Regions from separate parts of the Leucobacter exalbidus genome, predicted to be linked through region 1. Evidence: predicted binding sites of a transcription regulator. Region 1 holds the regulator's gene; the other holds the start of a gene.
What was found. The regulator LexA, encoded in region 1, represses DNA repair genes until DNA is damaged. The targets are predictions, from matches to a motif close to TCGAACANNTGTTCGA.

Region 1 (7,253 bases):
TGCACGTTGCCCGAACCGTAGTCGAGCACGACCACCTGCTTCGCGGTCACAGAGCGCCCTTGGTGGACGGCACACCCTTGACGAGGGGATCGAGTGCCTTGGCGACGCGGAATGCGCGCGCGAATGCCTTGAACTCGGCCTCGGCGATGTGGTGCGGGTCGCGCCCCTCAACGAGCTTGATGTGTGCGGTGAGGCGAGCATTCAAGACGAGGGCCTCAAAGAAGTGGCGCACCATGGAGCCGGTGAAGTGGCCGCCGATGAGGTGGAATTCGAAGCCTGCGGGCTCCCCCGAGTGCACGAGGTAGGGGCGGCCAGAAATATCAACGACGGCCTGCGCGAGTGCTTCATCCAACGGCACGAGGGCATCGCCGTAGCGCGAAATGCCGCTCTTATCGCCGAGGGCCTGCAGCAGGGCCTGCCCCAGCAGGATGCCGGTGTCTTCAACCGTGTGGTGTACATCAATATGCACGTCGCCTGTGGCGCGCACCGTCAAATCGGTGAGCGAGTGGCGGGCAAAAGCGGTGAGCATGTGATCGAAGAAGGGCACGCCCGTTTCGATATCTGACTCGCCTGAGCCGTCGAGGTTGACTGAGAGACTGATCTGCGATTCACTCGTGACACGCTCGAGCGACGCTGTTCGTGATGCTGCGGACATGTGTCCAGTCTACTCAGCTTCGGTGGCTCCCCCGTGCAGCGCGCTGGAGCTGGCGGCCGCACACGCGGGTTGCGGCGAGGTCGGGCTCGCGCGCACCACCACCACGGCGGCCCACGCCCCTGCACACACGATAAAGATGACGGCGATCACCCAGTTAGGCACCATCGAGGTGAGACGCATCACGTCTCCCTCCAGCTGCGCCTGCGCGGTTGCTCCCACCAGCCCACCAATCGTCGTGGTACCGCGGGTGACGAGCAGCAGCACGCCAATCAACGCGGTCAGCACCCCGCCAATCACATTTGTCCACGCGTTGCGCCAGGCACCGATGCGCAGTTCGCGCGGCCGCACCAGCTTTCGGATGGCCGGAATGCGGCTCCAGAGCAGCGCGAGCACCATGAGCGGCAGCGTCATCCCCGCCGCAAATACCAGCAGCACCAGCCCACCGAAGGCAGCGTTCGCACCGAACGCCGCAAAGGTGAGGGCAGCGCCCAGCAGCGGGCCCGCGCAGACACCTGCCAGGCCGTAGACGGCCCCCAGCGCAAAGACGGCCAGTGCCGAGGCGCCCGCTGGGCCGCGCTGGCGCATCACGCCGGGAAGCCTGACGCCGCAGGCCAGCAGCACTCCCAGGGCAATGACGAGCCAAGAGGCGACCGTCACCAGTTCAAATCGGTATTGACTCACCCATGCGCCGACCGTGCCGGCCAGCAGCCCGAGCGGTACGAGCGCGCTTGCCAGCCCGAGAAAGAAGACACCGGTGCGCACAAACAATGCGCGCGTGTTCGTGAATGCGTAGGCAAAGAACGCGGGCAGCAGCATCACCGAGCACGGGCTCAGCAGCGTGAGCACGCCGCCGAGAAACGCTCCCGCCAGCGTCAGGTTCATTATTTCTCGGCGACCATCGAGTCGAGGAACTCGCGGAAGTAGTCGATGGGCTGGGCGCCGCTAAACGCCTGCCCGTCGACGGCGAAGAAGGGCACGCCCGTGACGCCGAGTTCGCTCGCCTCGGTCGTCATCTGGGTGACCTCGGCGCGCAGGTCTTCGCGCTCCATGTCGCTCGTGAACAGCTCAATATTGGGGACGCCAGCGGTGCGGGCGTGACCGATGAGTTCTTTCGTCGTCAGCTCGGGGTGCCCAGATTCTGGGGCTGCCTCGTAGACGGCGTCGAGAAACTCAAAGTACTTACCCTGCTCGGCCGCGGCCCGGGCCGCCGTTGAGGCACGCAGCGACTCCTCGCCGAAGAATGCAACGTCGTGCATCTCAATGCGCACCTTGCCCGAGTCGACGTACTCCTTGACGACGTCGGGGAGGGTATCGCGGGTGTACACCGCGCAGTAGGGGCAGCGCAGGTCTACCCACTCTGACAACACGACGGGGGCGTCGATGTCACCGATGGCCATCGGGTCGCCCTCGATGCGTCGTTCAACCACCGGTGCGGCACCCGTTGCGGGCTGCTCGGCGGCAGCGCCGTCGACCTCGCCGGTGAGCTCGGGGGTCGTCGCTTCGGGCGCCGCGTTACCGGCGCCGTCTGCCACTGCCACTGCCACTGCCACTGCAGCCTGGTTACCCGAGGAGTTCTGCGACCACATCACACCCCCGAACACCAACGCGAGTGCCGCGATCACGGCAAGCATCACGTTCCACAGGCGCGCGCTGCGCAACCGGCGTTCGAGGATGTGACGGGGCAGAACTTCAGGGGCTGACGTCATGCCTCGACCCTATAGGGAGAGCTTCTGGCTAGGAGCTGAGAGTTGTGAGCTCGGTGATGGCTCGAATAACCTCGGTCGTTTCGGCCTCGGTGCCCGCGGTGATCCGCAGGTGGCCTGCGATCCCCAGGTGCCGGATCAAAATGCCCCGCGCACGCAGTTCTTCGAACATGCCATTGGGATCCAGGAAGCCGCCCACGAGAATGAAGTTGGCGCCCGAATCGTGCACGCGGTAGCCAAGCTCGGTGAGTGCCGCGGCCAGCCGGTCGCGCTGCACCCGAATGTCATCAACGGTCGCGAGCATCGTGGCTGCGTGCTTGATTGCGGTGGTCGCCGCGGCCTGCGTCAGCGCCGACAGGTGGTACGGCAGCCGCACGAGGCGCAGCGCATCGATGACCGCGGGGTCGGCCGCGAGGTAGCCCAGGCGCACGCCGGCGAAGGCGAAGGCCTTGCTCATGGTGCGTGATACGAGCAGGCGGGGGCGCCCCTCGAGCAGGGTCACCGCGCTCTCGCGTTCGTTGTCGAACTCGAAGTAGGCTTCGTCGACGATCAGCATGCCGTCGAATGCGTCGTAGGCCGCGAGAATCGTTTCGCGGTCGAGCGGCGTACCCGTCGGGTTATTGGGGCCGCACAAGATCGCGATGCTCGGGGCGTGCTCGGTCAACGCCGCGCGCACACTCTCGGGGGTGAGCCGGTAGCCCGTGGGGCGTGGCACGTCGATGTAGGCGGTGTCGGTGCCGTCGGCAAGCAACGGGTACATGGAGTAGGTGGGGCTGAAGCTCAGCAGAGTGCGGCCGGGGCCACCAAAGGCCTGCAGCACCTGCTGCAGCACCTCGTTTGAACCGTTCGCCGCCCACAGCTGCTCTGCGGTGAGGCCGTGCCCGAGGTACCCGGCGAGCGCTTCACGCAACTCAACAAAGTCACGATCGGGGTAGCGGTTCGCGGTGCGCACTGCACGTTCGAGCGCTGCCGCAATATCTGCGACGACTTCGTCGGGAATGGGATGGGTGTTCTCGTTGACGTTCAGGCTTACGGGCACCGGATCTTGCGGGGCACCGTAGGGGCTCTTGCCGACGAGATTTGCACGGAGGGGGAGGTCGCTCAGACTGGTCACCCACTCAGTCTACGATCTCCTGCGTAGTTCACTGAAACAGACTGCGTTGCGTTACGGGCGGGTGCGTTACAGACCCAGCTCATCGGCAGACATCACCGCGGGGCTTTCGGTGTACCGCAGCGGCACCGCGATGGACTGTCCCACGACCACGTCAGAGCCCTGCAACTGGTTCAAGTGCACGATCTCGGCGACGAGGTCACGCGGATCCATCGACGGGTCGAGCTCGGTGGCGAGCTGCCACAGCGACGCCCCGGGGGCCGCCACCACGTACCCGAACGTTGCACCACTGCCCTCGTTGGCGGCGATGGCCGGGGCCGCTGACAACGACGCGATCAGCGCGAGCGAGGCCGCCGCACCAAACACACCCAGCGCACCAAACACGAAGCGCCCTCTGCGCGTCAGCCGAATGCTTGCCGTGGGCTGCGCCGCCTGGCGAGCGGACGAGTACTGCCCGGTAACGCGTCGCGCCGCAGGCAGCTGCGTCAGTGTTGCACTCATAGTCGAGTTCCCTTCAAGTGGATTGTCGCAGTCATGCGAACATCTGTTTCGAATATATCTTCGAAAGATCGAAAGAGCAACCTCAGAATCGAAGTTGTTTTGCACGAAATACCACGACACTCGAACACTTGTTTGGCCAAGTATCAGGCAGTCGGTAGAGTTTCGAACTAACGAGAGCACTCAAGCAGGTACCACCGACATTGCAGTCAGCAGCCCCGGCGACAGTGCACCACCACATCGAAGGAGCAGCAATCATGGTCGATATCGCACGTCGGCTTGAACGCCTCAGCGATAAACAGCGCTCAATTCTTGAGTTCATCGCGAGCTCCGTGGAAGACCGCGGCTACCCGCCGAGCATGCGCGAGATCGGCGACGCCGTCGGCCTGTCGTCGCTGTCGAGTGTCACCCACCAGCTCAGCCGCCTCGAATTGGCGGGCTGCATTCGCCGCGACCCGCACCGCCCGCGCGCACTCGAGGTACTCATCGACCCCACCGCTCCGGCGGCCCCCGCTGAGCCGCCCGTGCAAGCCGAAGAGACGGCATATGTGCCACTGGTGGGCCAGATCGCCGCCGGTGTGCCCATCACCGCAGAGCAGCAGGTCGAAGAACTCATGCCGCTGCCCCGCCAGCTCGTGGGCGACGGCACGGTCTTCATGCTGCGCGTCGTGGGCGACTCGATGATCGATGCGGCCATCTGCGATGGCGACTTTGTCGTCATCAGGCAGCAGCGCGAGGCCAACAACGGCGATATTGTTGCCGCGATGCTCGATGGCGAAGCCACCGTAAAGGTGTTTCGCAGGCGCGACGGTCACACCTGGCTGCTCCCCCGCAACAGCGCGTTTGAGCCGATCCTGGGCGACTACGCCGAGGTGCTCGGCAAGGTCGTCGCGGTGCTGCGCTCGATCTAACTAGCCCCACACACCAAATAACGCGAGCTGCTCATCGATAGTGATGAGCAGCTCGCGTTCGTTGTATATAGGTAAGCGCAGAACGAGCCCGCGTTACACCGCCACCGGTGCCAGCAGTTCGAGCTCACGCAGCACGGCGAGCACGCGCTCGTGCCGGTTAAAGGTGTAGAGGTGCAGTGACGGGGCCCCGCCCGCCAGCAGCTCTTTCGCGAGCGCCACCGAGTGTTCAACACCGAGCTCTGGGGCGTATCCCCCGGCCTCCTCGATCTCACGCATGAGCTCGGCGGGAGCCGGGCGCCCGGCAAGCTCAGCCACCTTGCGCAGCTGCGCGGCCGTCGCCACCGGCATCAGCCCCGGTAGCACCGGCATCGTGAGGCCCGCATCTCGCGCGTCGCTCACATAGCTGAGGTATTCGTCGGCGTTGAAGAACAGCTGCGAAACCGCGAACTGCGCCCCGGCTTCCTGCTTCGCCACGAGCCAGTCAATGTCCTCAGATCGTGACCGCGACAGCGGGTGCCCGTTGGGGTACGCCGCGACCGAGGTGCGCCCCACGCTCGTGAACGCGGGGCGTTCTGCACGCGCCTGCGCCACGAGCTTGACGAGTTCGAGCGAACTCAGCGACCCCGACACCGCAGGGTCATCTTCGCTCGCCCCGCGCGGCGGGTCACCCCGCAGCGCAAGAAAGTCGTGCACGCCGGCGTCCATAATCGCGTGAATGGTCTCGAGGATCGCCTGCCGCGTCTCCCCCACCGTGGTGAGGTGTGCGAGCGGCAGCGCGTTCGTGTGATCGCGCAGGTAGCGCACGAGATCGCGCGAGGCATCACGGTTTGATCCGTTGGCGCCGTAGGTCACCGAGATGAAGTCGGGGCCCACCGCCGCGAGGTGCTGCACCGCATTGCCCAGGGCGAGCGCGGCGGCCCCGCTGCGGGCGGGAAACACCTCGAACGAGAACCTCGGCCGGGTCGGAGCGCTGCCGGTTAAGAGGACGTCACTCATACCAATACCTCCGCGGGCCTGCCCGCAAGCTCTGCGCTCGCCCGGCGGGTGCCGCGCACGCGCGCCGCGATCTTGGCAAACGCCACATCGCGGGCAAAGTCGGGCGAACCGTGCCTGGGCTTCTCATCGATCAGGTAGGGAGAGAACCCGCAATCATCGGTCGATCCAATGAGCTCGGGCGGCACGAAGCGCGCGGCCCGCACCAACTGCTCGGCGATTTCCTGCTCGGTTTCGAGCTTCGGGTTCGTCGGGTTCGTCACCCCGAAGAGCACGCGCGGCGCGCGCTTGCCCGCGCTCGCGAGGTCGCGCAGCTGGCGGCCAACGAGCCGGGCCACGCGATCCGGATCAGCTTCTCCCGCCGCCTGCACCAGAAAGTACCCCGCTTCGATCTGAAACAGCTCGGGGATCAGCTCGGCGTAGTCGACGTCGGCGCTGTGCGCGCTGTCGTGGTCGTTGCCCGGGCAGGTGTGCACGCCCACGGCGTCGCGCAGCTCGGGCGGCACGCGGTCGAGCACGCGGTTGATGAGCTCGATGAACCCCGACAGCGCTGCGGGCCCGGCCCACGGCGCGCGCAGGTCGCGGCGCAGCGCAAGCCGCCCCTCGGTGAAGTCGATGGTGACGCGCGAGGCGCCCGCAGCGAACGAGCGGCGAATATCTTCGGCGCACCCCGCCACGACATCGTCGAGAAACTCGGCGCGCGAGTAATCAATGGGCACCTCGGGGGCTCCGGGGGCCGCGAGCAGCCCATCGGCCGGCATCATCAGCGACAGCATCGACGGCGACACCACCGCCTGCTTCAGCGGCAAGTCGGTGAGGGCGCGCGCCGCGGCCACGTCGGCGGCCGCCCACGCGCGAAACGCGAACGGTGCGCGGGTGAGCGCGGGGATCACGCGGTGGTGACCATCGGCGAACACGGCAAACACGGGGTCTTTGCCGGGCTCACCGCGATCCGGATTCGCACCCAGCGGGTAGCTCGCAAAGCTCTGCCGACGCTGCTCACCGTCAGTGACGATGGGCGATCCGGTGTCGGCGAGGCGGGCGAGCGTCTCGCGCACCGCCCGGTCTTCCTCCGCGGCCACTTCGGCCGCCAAGGCGAGACCGGTGTCGGCGTCGAGCACCGCGCGCTGCAGCCGCGCGGGCCGCGGGAGAGAGCCGACCGGTTCGGTCGGCAGCTCGCCCACGGGCCACGCCGCGGTGGCGCCGGCAGCGGCGCCACTCACGGAAGCAACAGTGTCAGTCACGGCTCGCCTATGACGCGACGCCGGCGAGCGCGGCCTCGCGCACCTCGCGCGCCGCACGCACCAGGTTCGTGAGGCTCGCGATCGTCTCGTCGTAGCCGCGCGTCTTCAAGCCGCAGTCGGGGTTGACCCACAGCTGCT
Region 2 (7,253 bases), 2.7 Mb from region 1:
GGCCTGAGCCGAGTCGCCGTACTTCACCTTGTCAAGTTTGGTGACGCCATCAACGAGCATGGCGATTTCTTCGCTGAACTCTGCGGTGAGCTGTTCGAGCGTGTATTCGGTGTCTTCGACCGTGTCGTGCAGCAGTGCGGCCGCGATCGCGACCGGTGCCACGCCCAGCTCAGCAAGAATCTGAGCGACGGCGATGGGGTGGGTGATGTAGGGCTCACCACTGCGGCGCTTCTGGCCGCGGTGGGCGCGCTCTGCCACCGTGTATGCGCGTTCGATGACGCTGAGGTCGGAGCGCGGATAGTTTCCGCGCACCGTGCGAATCAGCTGATCGACCGCGCCGGGCGCGGTGCCGCGTGAAAAAATTCGAGGTACTAGGCGCCTGAGCGCAGCCGTACCGCCCTGCGAAACGTCACTGGCTACCATGTCAGACCTCCTCGAATGATTGAACGCTACACCACACCCGGCATTTCCAACGAACCGGGCTCTACGACGCGCTGGTCGCGGGCGAGGCCGGCTCGTCGGCGACTGCCGTTGCGGCGGGTTCTTCGCCGCGCAGCTTCAGTGCCTTTGCATCGTGACGCTTGATATCTTCGTCGCTCTCGCGCAGGTGTGCGTACACCGGCGATGCGATGAAGATCGTCGAGTATGCGCCGACCAAGATGCCGATGAACAGCGCCAGCGAGATGTCGCGCAGCGTGCCAGCACCGAGCACGAATGCGCCGATGAACAGAATCGACCCAACGGGCAGCAACGCGACAATCGAGGTGTTGATCGAACGCACCAGCGTCTGGTTGACACCGAGGTTCACGGCCTCGCCGAAGGTCTGGCGCTCGCTGAGCTGACCGGGCAGGGTGTTCTCGCGGATCTTGTCGAACACCACCACGGTGTCGTACAGCGAGTAACCGAGAATCGTCAAGAACCCGATCATGGCCGCGGGCGTGATCTCGAAGCCAGAGGCACCGTAGATGCCAGCGGTAATGACGAGGTCGTGCAGCAGGGCGATGATGGCCGCGAGCGACATCTTCCAGGTGCGGAAGTACAGGGCCATCACGAGCGCCGCAAAAATCAAGAAGACGAACAGTGCAATCACTGCCTGCTTCGTGATGTCTTGGCCCCAGGCCGGGCCAATGAACGAATACGTCACTTCATCGGCTGAGACGTCGTACTGCTCAACCAGCGCGGCGGTGACTGCACGGTTGTCGGCATCGGTGAGGGCCTCGGTCTGCACACGCAGGTCGGTGGGACCCACGAGCGTGACGCGAGGTGCGCTCTGCGGCAGCACCGATTCAACGGCCTTCTGCGCAACCGCCGGGTCGCGATCCTGCCCCTCGGTGAGGTGCACCTGGAACTGGCTGCCACCGGTGAACTCAATACCGAAGGTGAATCCGCCACGGGCGAGCGGCCCGATGATGGACAGCAGAATCAATACCACCGATACCGCGTACCACAGGCGACGCTTACCGATGAAGTTGATCGACTTCTCACCGGTGTAGAGCGCGTTGCCAAAATCTGCGAATGAACGAGCCATGTTAGCTCTCCTTTCCAGCGGCGGCCTTGCGCTCCGCAATGGTCTGTCGGCGCTCGGCTTCGCGAGCACTCTTCACGTTCTTTTTGCGATCGGCCTTCGCCGGTTCGCGGAATGCTGCGCGACCGCGGTACACCGCGCCGAGTGCCTGCGGATCGAGACCCGAGAACTTGTGGCCGGTGCGGTAGAACTTCGTGCGTGCCAGCAGCGTCATCATCGGGTGCGTGAACAGCGCAACCACGAGGATATCGACGAGCGTGGTGAGGCCGAGCGTAAACGCGAAGCCCTTCACGCTACCGACGGCGAGGATGAACAGGATCGCCGCGGCGAGGAAGTTCACGCCGTCAGAGGCGAGCACCGTTCTGAAGGCTTTCTTCCAACCGTTTTCAACCGCGCTCTCGATCGAGAAGCCGTCACGCAGAGCGTCACGTATTCGCTCGAAGTACACGATGAAGGAGTCGGCGGTGAAGCCCACGGCGACGATGATGCCGGCGACGCCCGCGAGCGAGAGTCGGTAGCCCTGTCGCCACGAGAAGAAGGTCAACAGCAGGTACGTCAGCACACCGGCCACCACGAGTGAGGCAATGGTGAGCGAGCCGAGCGCACGGTACTGGAAGACCGAGTAAACGACGACGGCCAGCAGACCGATGAGGCCCGCGAGCAGGCCGGCCGACAGCTGGCTGGTGCCGAGCGTTGCCGAGATATCCTCTTGGCTCTGCACGGTGAAGTCCATCGGCAGTGCGCCGAACTTCAGCTGATCGGCGAGGGCCTGAGCCGACTCCTGAGTGAAGCCGCCGCTGATGGAGGGGCGGCCGTCAAGAATCTGGCCCTGCATGGCGGGGGCAGACAAAACGTTGCCGTCAAGCACGAAGGCGAACTGGTTCTGCGGTTCAGCAGCACCGAACAGGCGCGTGCTGATCTTGCCGAAGTCAGCGGTGCCCTTCTTGTTCATCGTGATCTGCACGACCCACTCGCCGGTGGTTGCACCGCTCTGGGTGGTGCCCATCTGTGCGGTGGCGTCGGTGATGACGTCGCCGCCGAGCTCGACGGGGCCGAGCAGGTACTTCGCCGTGCCGCTGTCATCACAGGTGATGAGCGGTCGGTCGGCCTTCGCATCGCGCGAGTCAAGGGCCTCTTCCGATGCACAGGTGAAGGCCTCGAACTGCGCGAGCAGCGCGGGGGTCGCCCACGCCAGATCGCCGGCGCTCTTCGGCAGCGGATCAGGGTCAACAGGACCCGCGGCTGCTTCTTCGAGCGCCTTTTCTTGAGCGGCCCGCTCCTTTTTCTCTTCGGCCGTGGCGTCGTCAGCCAGGGGCTGCTGCATGTTGACGCCCATGCCAATGGTGAGCACGGGGCGGAAGTCGAGCTTCGCAGATGCCTCGATGCGCTGCAGCGTGGCCTCATCAGCCTTACCCGGAATAGCTACCGAGATGTGCTGATTGCCCTGCGTGGTAATTTCTGCCTCTGACACACCCGCCGCGTCAACACGCTGCCGAATGATCGACACCGCCTGCTGCAGCTGGTCGCCAGCAATGGCTTTACCATCGGTCTGCTCGGCGGCGAGCAGAATCTGCGTGCCGCCCTGCAGGTCGAGGGCCAATTTGGGGGCCCAGGTTGCGCCGCTGCGCTCAACGCCGTAGGCGATGAGACCAGTGAGACCAACGATAACGATCAGAAGGAAAATCAGGGATTTACGAGCCCTGCGCACAGCGGGAGACGACGCCACGGTGACTGCTTTCTATGAGAAATTGAAGGGTGCCGAGATGACACCTCGGCTTACGCCTTAGGGGTCTGCTCTTCGCCCGGGTTCTCGGTTGAATCAGCTGAGGTGGGCTCTTCAGCCGCTGCCTCGGTCGTTTCAGCGGCTGCGGCGTCTGCCTGCGCTGCTGATTCGCCGCTCGCGAGACGCTCGCCGAAGGCGGGATCGTCGTCGGGAGCGATGTCGCTTGACTGGCTAGCGTCAGCTGAGTCAGCGAGCGGGGTCACGACCTGGCTAATGGCGTTGCGGTGCACAATGAGGGTGCTGTTGCCGCTGCGAACCGTAGCGCGGTTCGTTTCTTCGTCGATCTCTTCGAGCGTCGCGAAAATGCCCGACTGAAGCATCACCTCGGCGCCCGGTCGCATGTTGGTCTGCATCTCTTCCATAGCAGCCTTGCGCTTCTTGCTGTTGCGGAACATGAAGAAGATCATCACTGCGATGAGGGCAAACATCATGAGGGTAATCGGGTCCAAGGGAGGTCCTTCCAATGAGCGTGCACGCACGCGGGGCACAGATCTTGCCAGCCTATCGTGATTTAGCTGACAGCTCGCCCCCGGGACCAAAGCTGAAAATCTTTGATCCGGATCATTGCCTTAGACGGGCCGCAGCCCAATATGTTCCCAGCCCAGCCGCGTCGCCACGCGGCCGCGAGGGGTGCGCGTGAGCAGGCCCGCACGCACCAAAAACGGCTCGACGACGGCCTCAATGGTCTCGGCTTCTTCGCCCACCGACACGGCAAGCGTTGAGAGCCCGACGGGGCCGCCCTCGAAACGTTCGACGACCGCGCGCAGCACCTCGCGGTCGAGGCGGTCGAGGCCGTGATCGTCGACGTCGTAGAGCGCGAGCGCCGCGCGCACGGCCGCGGTGTCCCCCGGCGTATCGTGCACGAGGCTGTAGTCGCGCACGCGGCGCAGCAGCCGGTTCGCGATGCGGGGGGTGCCCCGTGAGCGGCGCGCGATCTCTTCGAGCCCCGTCTCAGAAACTTCGAATCCGAGTAGGCCCGAGGCGCGGGTTACCACGCTCGTGAGCTCATCGTCAGAGTAGAACTCGAGGTGCGCGGTAAACCCGAAGCGGTCGCGCAGCGGGTTGGGCAGCAGGCCAGCGCGCGTCGTGGCACCCACCAGGGTGAACGGCGCAAGCTCGAGCGGCACCGAGGTCGCGCCGGCGCCCTTGCCCACCATAATGTCGACCTTGAAGTCTTCCATCGCGAGGTAGAGCATCTCTTCTGCGCTGCGTGCCATGCGGTGAATCTCGTCGATAAACAGCACCTCGCCCGGGGTGAGCGCAGACAGTACCGCGGCGAGGTCGCCGGCGTGCTGAATCGCGGGGCCCGAGGTTTGGTGCAGCGGCTTGCCCACTTCGGCGGCCACGATCATCGAGAGCGTCGTTTTGCCCAGGCCGGGCGGGCCGGCAAGCAAGATGTGGTCGGGGGTGTGGTTGCGCATGGCGGCCGCGTTCAGCAGCAGCCCCATCTGCTTGCGCACCTTCGCCTGGCCCACAAACTCATCGAGGGTGGCGGGGCGCAGCGCGCCCTCGTAGCCCTGATCGGTGGGGGTGGCCTGCGCCGAGAGCTCGTCGCTCATCGCCCGCCCCCTCGTGCCGCCTGCAGCAGTGCGAGCGAGGCACGCAACAGCCCGGCGTTATCGGTGGGGGCGCCAGCGGCCAGCGCGTCTTCGACGGCGCCGGCGGCGGCCTGCTCGTTCCAGCCGAGGCCCATGAGGCCATCGCGCACGGCGTCGGCGTGCGATGCCGCGCCACCCACGGGGGCGACTGTTTCGTCGGCGTAGCTGGCGGCCTGCAGTTTACCGGCGAGCGAAATCACGATCAGCTTCGCGGTTTTCGGGCCAATACCCGACACCTTGCGAAAGACCTTCTCGTCTTCGGCCGCCACCGCGCGCGCAACCTCTGCCGGGGTGAGCGTCGAAAGCACGCCCAGGGCGCTGCGGGGGCCGACGCCGGTGACCCCGATGAGGTGACCGAAGACTTCGAGCTCGTCTGAGGTTTGAAAGCCAAACAGGGTGAGCGAGTCTTCGCGCACCACCAGTGAGGTGTGCACGGTGACGACGTCGCCGACCGAGGCCTGCGACACCCGCCCACTGGGCAGTTCCACTCGCATGCCGAGCCCACCGACACCTACTACGGCCCAACCGGCCCCTGACGAGAGCACTGGGCCCGACAATGATGCAATCACACGCTCACTCTAAGGTGCGCAGCTGCCAGACAAACGTCGCCGCGCCGCGCATTCGAACAAAAGTACGAATGGGCGGCGCGGCGACGGGTTTTCAGCCCAACTCGGGCACCAGCTTCTGCTGGCGCCGGGGCTGATAATGCAGCTAGTTAGACAGCGGCTGCGACCTTCTCGGGTGCGCTGTTGCGCACGGCACGGTTGACCGCGCTGACAATCGCCTTCAGCGTCGCCCTGCTAGTGTCGGCATCGATACCGACGCCCCACAGGCGCTGGCCGTCAACCTCGAGGTCAACGTACGAGGCGGCAACCGCGTCGCCGCCCGAGCTCATCGCGTGCTCGACATAATCGAACAGGGTGACGGTGTGGCCGTTCGCATTGAGGCCGTTGATGAAGGCATCTACGGGGCCGTTACCGCGTGCGGTGAGCTGACGATCGTCGCTACCCGCGCGGTAGTCAACATTGAGCTCGGTGACGCCGTCGCCGGCACTCGTTGATGCGGTGCGGAACAGTTCGTACTGGCCCCAACGATCAGACTCGGGCGAAGCGGCGGGCAGGTACTCATCTTGGAAGATGGTCCAGATGGCGTCGCTCGACACCTCGCCGCCCTCGCTGTCGGTGACGTTCTGCACGACGGCGCTGAACTCAATCTGCAGCCGGCGCGGCAGGTCGAGGTTGTGGTCGGTCTTGAGCAGGTACGCGACGCCGCCCTTACCCGACTGCGAGTTCACGCGAATCACAGCTTCGTACGAGCGGCCGAGATCCTTGGGATCAACGGGCAGGTACGGCACGGCCCACTCGATCTCGTCGACGCTCACGCCTGCGGCCTCGGCATCCTGCGCCATGCGCTCGAAGCCCTTCTTGATGGCATCCTGGTGCGAACCCGAGAATGCCGTGTAGACGAGGTCGCCAGCCCAAGGGCTGCGCTCCGGGACGCGCAGCTGGTTGCAGTACTCCACCGTGCGACGCACCTCATCGAGGCGCGAGAAGTCGATCTGCGGGTCGATGCCCTGCGTGAACATGTTGATGCCCAGCGCAACGAGGTCGACGTTACCGGTGCGCTCACCGTTACCGAAGAGGCAGCCTTCGATGCGGTCGGCGCCCGCGAGGTAGCCCAGCTCGGCCGCGGCAACGCCCGTACCACGGTCGTTGTGCGGGTGCAGCGACAGCAGCACGTTCTCACGGTGGTTCAACCGACGGCTCATCCACTCGATCGAGTCGGCGTAAACGTTGGGGGTCGACATCTCTACCGTGGCGGGCAGGTTGATGATGACCTTGCGATCGGGGGTCGGCTCGAAGATCTCGATGACGGCGTTCGATACCTCGAGCGCGTATTCCAGCTCGGTGCCGGTGTACGACTCGGGTGAGTACTCGTAGAAGACCTCAGTGCCAGCGCAAATGTGCTCGCTCGCGCGGCACATCTTGGCGCCCTCGATGGCGAGCTGCTTGATGCCCTCGCGGTCTTGACGGAACACGACGTCGCGCTGCAGCACACTCGTCGAGTTGTACAGATGCACGATGGCCTGCTTGGCACCGATGATCGATTCGTAGGTGCGCGTGATCAGGTGCTCGCGCGCCTGCGTCAGCACCTGAATGGTGACGTCATCGGGGATCGCGTCTTCTTCGATCAGCTGGCGCACGAAGTCGAAGTCGGTCTGGCTTGCCGAGGGGAAGCCCACCTCGATCTCTTTGTAGCCCATCTTCACGAGCAGATCGAACATGACGCGCTTGCGCTCAGGGCTCATCGGATCGATCAGCGCCTGGTTGCCATCACGCAGGTCGAC

Region 2: a site for LexA is predicted at 5,528-5,543, ahead of ruvA (Holliday junction branch migration protein RuvA). Genes of this name have one in related genera too.

What each region holds. Positions count from the first base shown of each region.
Region 1 is NZ_JAFIDA010000001.1:3,103,089-3,110,341, reverse strand. Features, by position in the region: gene hisH (imidazole glycerol phosphate synthase subunit HisH) at 1-50, opposite strand, end outside; gene hisB (imidazoleglycerol-phosphate dehydratase HisB) at 47-655, opposite strand; gene JOF28_RS14020 (cytochrome c biogenesis CcdA family protein) at 665-1,537, opposite strand; gene JOF28_RS14015 (DsbA family protein) at 1,537-2,361, opposite strand; gene JOF28_RS14010 (histidinol-phosphate transaminase) at 2,390-3,472, opposite strand; gene JOF28_RS14005 (hypothetical protein) at 3,539-3,970, opposite strand; gene lexA (transcriptional repressor LexA) at 4,225-4,878, shown strand; gene JOF28_RS13995 (methylenetetrahydrofolate reductase) at 4,972-5,874, opposite strand; gene JOF28_RS13990 (uroporphyrinogen decarboxylase/cobalamine-independent methonine synthase family protein) at 5,871-7,115, opposite strand; gene metE (5-methyltetrahydropteroyltriglutamate--homocysteine S-methyltransferase) at 7,123-7,253, opposite strand, start outside.
Region 2 is NZ_JAFIDA010000001.1:367,286-374,538, reverse strand. Features, by position in the region: gene JOF28_RS01710 (RelA/SpoT family protein) at 1-423, opposite strand, end outside; gene secF (protein translocase subunit SecF) at 485-1,528, opposite strand; gene secD (protein translocase subunit SecD) at 1,530-3,251, opposite strand; gene yajC (preprotein translocase subunit YajC) at 3,302-3,757, opposite strand; gene ruvB (Holliday junction branch migration DNA helicase RuvB) at 3,878-4,867, opposite strand; gene ruvA (Holliday junction branch migration protein RuvA) at 4,864-5,475, opposite strand; gene leuA (2-isopropylmalate synthase) at 5,622-7,253, opposite strand, start outside.